DNA from 2 places in the Bacillus sp. T-10(2022) genome. Region 2 is predicted to be linked to the other one. Evidence: riboswitches for the same ligand, from Rfam matches in the RefSeq annotation. Region 2 holds a riboswitch; the other holds the start of a gene.
What was found. A riboswitch is a leader RNA that binds a small molecule or an ion and turns the genes downstream of it on or off. The one in region 2 is predicted to bind thiamine pyrophosphate.
Positions count from the first base shown of each region.

Region 1: it holds a riboswitch for thiamine pyrophosphate, as region 2 does, so the genes downstream of both, tenA (thiaminase II) here and OSJ91_RS20445 (ABC transporter substrate-binding protein) in region 2, are expected to answer to the same signal.

Region 1 covers NZ_CP113518.1:1,595,717-1,597,908, reverse strand. The annotation lists gene OSJ91_RS07845 (GNAT family N-acetyltransferase) at 1-7, shown strand, start outside; gene OSJ91_RS07840 (aspartyl-phosphate phosphatase Spo0E family protein) at 76-270, opposite strand; gene OSJ91_RS07835 (Fur-regulated basic protein FbpA) at 522-710, opposite strand; SAM riboswitch class I at 885-989, opposite strand; TPP riboswitch at 1,147-1,251, shown strand; gene tenA (thiaminase II) at 1,341-2,030, shown strand; gene thiW (energy coupling factor transporter S component ThiW) at 2,046-2,192, shown strand, end outside.
Region 2 covers NZ_CP113518.1:4,181,730-4,183,921, reverse strand. The annotation lists gene OSJ91_RS20450 (protein-glutamine gamma-glutamyltransferase) at 1-342, opposite strand, end outside; TPP riboswitch at 657-766, shown strand; gene OSJ91_RS20445 (ABC transporter substrate-binding protein) at 901-1,896, shown strand; gene OSJ91_RS20440 (thiamine-binding protein) at 1,908-2,192, shown strand; gene OSJ91_RS20435 (ABC transporter permease) at 2,189-2,192, shown strand, end outside.

The DNA of each region.
Region 1 (2,192 bases), 2.6 Mb from region 2:
TATTTAATATAATTCTTTAGAGCTATTGCCTTGAGCAGTAGCTTTTTCAAATTAATACAGGTCGAATTGGCTAATTTAAAAATAACGATATGCTTTTTGGAGGGAAAAATATTCAGACTCTCTTTTACTTGCTAACGCATTTAATAGCGTATCCAATTCTTGACTTGCTTGAACAGTTAGCAGACTTGTTAAGCCGTAACTTGCTGCTAATTTGAACATTTCCTGTCTCTTTTCTTCAATTCTTTCTATAGTTACCTTACGGCAAGGCATTATATGACACCTCCCATTTATTCAATTTTTTACACTTTCATCATAATGAAACTACTAGTCAAAATCAACTATTTTCCAGAAATAAAATGTGTTATTTTATAGGTCAAATGTGACAAAACACCTACTTCATTCTTAATTATGTATATTTTATGTCATTTTCTATTAAACCCAAAAAAGCATCCACTAGTGTAGACTGTGAATGCTTACATCATATCCCTTATCCAAGAACCCAAAATATAGTCCATCGCTTACTATGTCATCCATTCAGAAGGTGACTCGTTATTAGGTCTATTTATAACAATCCTATATTCATCTTCGAGCACTTTTAATGGGGCATCATAAAGGTGCCTTTCATCAGAGGTTTTGTATACTCCATTGGCCAATAGCTCTTCAATGAGCTTTGCCTTCCTCTGTTCAATCCTCTTAAATAATTCTGCCATGTAAATGGCTCCTTTCCTAGTCATCCTAGAGCCTGCTTCTAGTTAGCTAACTTTATCAACTTGTTTGATTTTCACCAAATTATATATACCTTTTCTATTATGTCACTAAACGTTATTTCCAAAAATAAAAGCCCCTTCTAATTCAAGAAGAGGCTGACAGTGTCCGTACGGCTCTTCTTATCTTCCAAGCATATGCTTGTTGGATTTAGCACAGTTCCCAAAACGGGTCCGCTGCCGAGGTTTCTTTGGGCCAAGTCCCTCCACCTCTCTGGATAAGAATTCGATATATAAATGATGTAGAAATGATTCTATCCTAATAATCATCAAAAGTCAATTACCTGGTTCTCCCTTTTTTCCTGGACATAATGTGCTCTCTCTTCAAATACGGGTTGCATTTTCTTGTCTTTCTGATATGATGTCAGTAATTACATACAATTCACACCACTAGGGGAGTCTTTTTTAAGACTGAGATGGAAATAGTTCCGGACCCTTTGAACCTGAACCGGCTCATACCGGCGGAGGGAAGTGGATGATATCGTCCATTTACAGACTATATCCATCTACCCCGTTCCGTATTCAGGAACGGGGTTTTTCATTATCAACGGGAACCATTCTAAAGGAGGATGAACAATGGAGAATATTAAAACAGAAACATTCAGTGATAGACTTCATGCACGGGCAAAAGAGATTTGGAAAAGGAACCATTCACATCCCTTTGTCCAGGCAATTGGAAACGGCACGCTTCCTGAAAAGAAATTTGCCTATTACCTGAAGCAGGACTATATCTATCTCATGGATTATTCCAAGCTCTTTGCTTTAGGTGTCATCAAAGCTCATAACATCGAAACCATGGCAAAGTTTGCGAGCATTTTAAATGAAACCCTTCAAGTGGAAATGGATATCCATCGGCAATATGCTTCCGAATTCGGGATCAGTGCCAAGGAATTGGAAGAAACAGAACCTACTCCCACCACTCTAGCCTATACAGGTTACATGCTAAATGCAGCTCAGCATGGGACTTTGGCAGACTTGATCGCCTGTCTCCTGCCCTGCGCTTGGGATTATTATGAAATCGGTTTGCTACTAAAAGAACAAAATGGAGCAGCATTGGAAAACAATCGCTACGCAGATTGGATAAGGTCCTATTCATCACCTGAATTCGGGGAAGCACACAAGTGGCTGATCGCATTGTTGGAAGAATTGACGGAAGGCATGCCAGAAAAGGAACTTCTTAGATTAGAAAAGCACTTTTTGGTTACTTCCCGATATGAATATTTATTCTGGGATATGGTTCAAAATGAGCAGGATTGGCCGCTGTAGGTCGCAGACATGATGATGAATCCCATCAAGAAACTGACGTTGACTGCCATGATCACGGCTATAACGACGCTGACCAGTTCATTTATTTTCATCCCTGCAGGATTTGCAAAGGTCTTTCCTATTCAGCATCTGGCAAATGTCCTCACGGCCGTTCTATTGGGG
Region 2 (2,192 bases):
GAAGGCATAAAGCCTTCCATTCATGAAAATGTCAACAAGCGCAGCATGAGGGAGAATCCCTGGCTGAAGGGTAAAGGTGCCATCCTTTGAAAGGTGCCAATATTTTTGATTGGATTGAGATTCCTCAAGTGTGGAAAATTCCGGACCACTTTTATCCAACGCAATAGCTGCCTCTATGACTCGGTTCCTCAGCTGTATCTCGAAATTAAAATCCCCAAAGTTCCGGTATTCAAAAACGTTAGAATCTTCCGCCAAGCATTGAAGAGTTTCAAGTGATTTGGCAGATGCTGTACCTGGTTGGATTTGACTGACATCTAACCATTTGTGATTAATCTTTATCATGATCATATCCACCTTTTGCTTATGAAATTAAGGGTTTAATAAAACCGGTAAACAAAAATGTCTACAGGTAATGCTCATTATATGAATGCTTGCAAAGAAATGACTATTTGATAAGTGTCCGCCACCGTTGCAGCCAAGAATGATTAGAAAGGAAAGAGGCAGAATTATTTTGCTTTCAATGATTTTCGTTCCAAAAGATGTTTTGCAAGAAATCCTAAAGTGCCAGGAATACCTTTCCAATTAGTGAGAAGAAGCAAATTAGTATTCCTTTTTCCCTATGAATTGATATAATGAGAGAGAAAAGTTCATATGTGCGAGAAATGTAGGGGGGCCAGTACTGCTGGCTGAGATTGCATCCTTTAGATGCTGACTCTTTGAACCTGATCTGGATGATGCCAGCGGAGGGAACATATTATTACTGATTTTCTGTTTTGTATGTTAACGTCCGAATTCATCTTCGGGCGTTTTTTGCTTTTTTATCCAGTATTTGAATAGAACCTGGAGCCCCATTATGGTTCCGGCATATGGATCTTATAAGATGTGTAGGAGGATAATGACTTGAATAAATTCTTACCACTGTTAACTTCGTTGTTCCTTTTGGCTGGATGCGGTGCAGGCGGAACTAATGAAAAAGAAGAAGCATCTAAAAATGAAGAATTAAAAAAGGTATCGGTCGTGCTCGATTGGACACCGAATACAAACCATACAGGATTGTATGTAGCCAAGGAAAAAGGTTATTTTAAAGACCAAGGTCTTGATGTGGAAATTATCATGCCAGGTGAAGCTGGAGCGGATAAGCTTGTCGCTTCAGGAAAATCTGAATTTGGCGTGAGCTACCAGGAGGGCATAACGCAGGCCCGCGTGCAGGGCGTGCCGATTGTTTCGGTTGCTGCCGTCATCCAGCATAATACCTCTGGATTCGCTTCCCCTGAGGCAAAGAACATTAAAACTCCCAAGGATTTTGAAGGGAAAACGTATGGTGGCTGGGGGTCTCCGGTTGAAAAGGCCATTATTGATTCACTAATGAAAAAAGAAAATGCGGATGTAAATGAAGTGGATATAGTCAATACAGGAGACATGGATTTTTTCACTTCGGTTAAAAGGGATATAGATTTTGCCTGGATTTATTATGGATGGACAGGCATTGAGGCTGAGTTGCGAAATGAAAAGCTTAATATGGTTTACTTAACCGAATACTCAGATAAGCTTGATTACTATACGCCTGTTTTGACTACAAATGAAAAGATGATAAAAGAAGATCCCGAAACTGTTAAAGCATTCGTTCATGCAGCATCGAAAGGGTACCAGTTTGCGATTAAGAATCCTGCTGATGCAGCAGACATGTTAATTAAGTCTGCGCCGGATCTTGATGCAAAACTAGTTAAGAAAAGCCAGGAGTGGCTTGCAGCCAAGTATCAGGATGATGCTCCGCGTTGGGGTGAACAAAAACTGGAAATCTGGAAGAATTACAGTGATTGGATGACTGAAAACAAGCTTCTTGAAGGTGATTTCGATCCTGAAAAGGCATTTACCAATGAATTTTTACCAAAATAGGAGGAAATACAATGGCCAATTCATTAATTAGTATACAAATTATCCCTAAAGGGAAAAATGTCATCCCTATGGTCGATGAAGCAATCAAGATCATTGAAGAATCAGGTGTCAAGTATGAGGTTCACCCGCTTGAAACGACAATGGAGGGCGAGCTTTCCGAACTTTTTGCCGTGATAGAAAAAATGAATGTAAGAATGATTGAAATAGGATCGCCGAATGTCATTTCGCAAGTGAAAATATTATATCAGCCAAGCGGGATTACGATGGATACGTTAACGGAGAAATATCGGGCATGA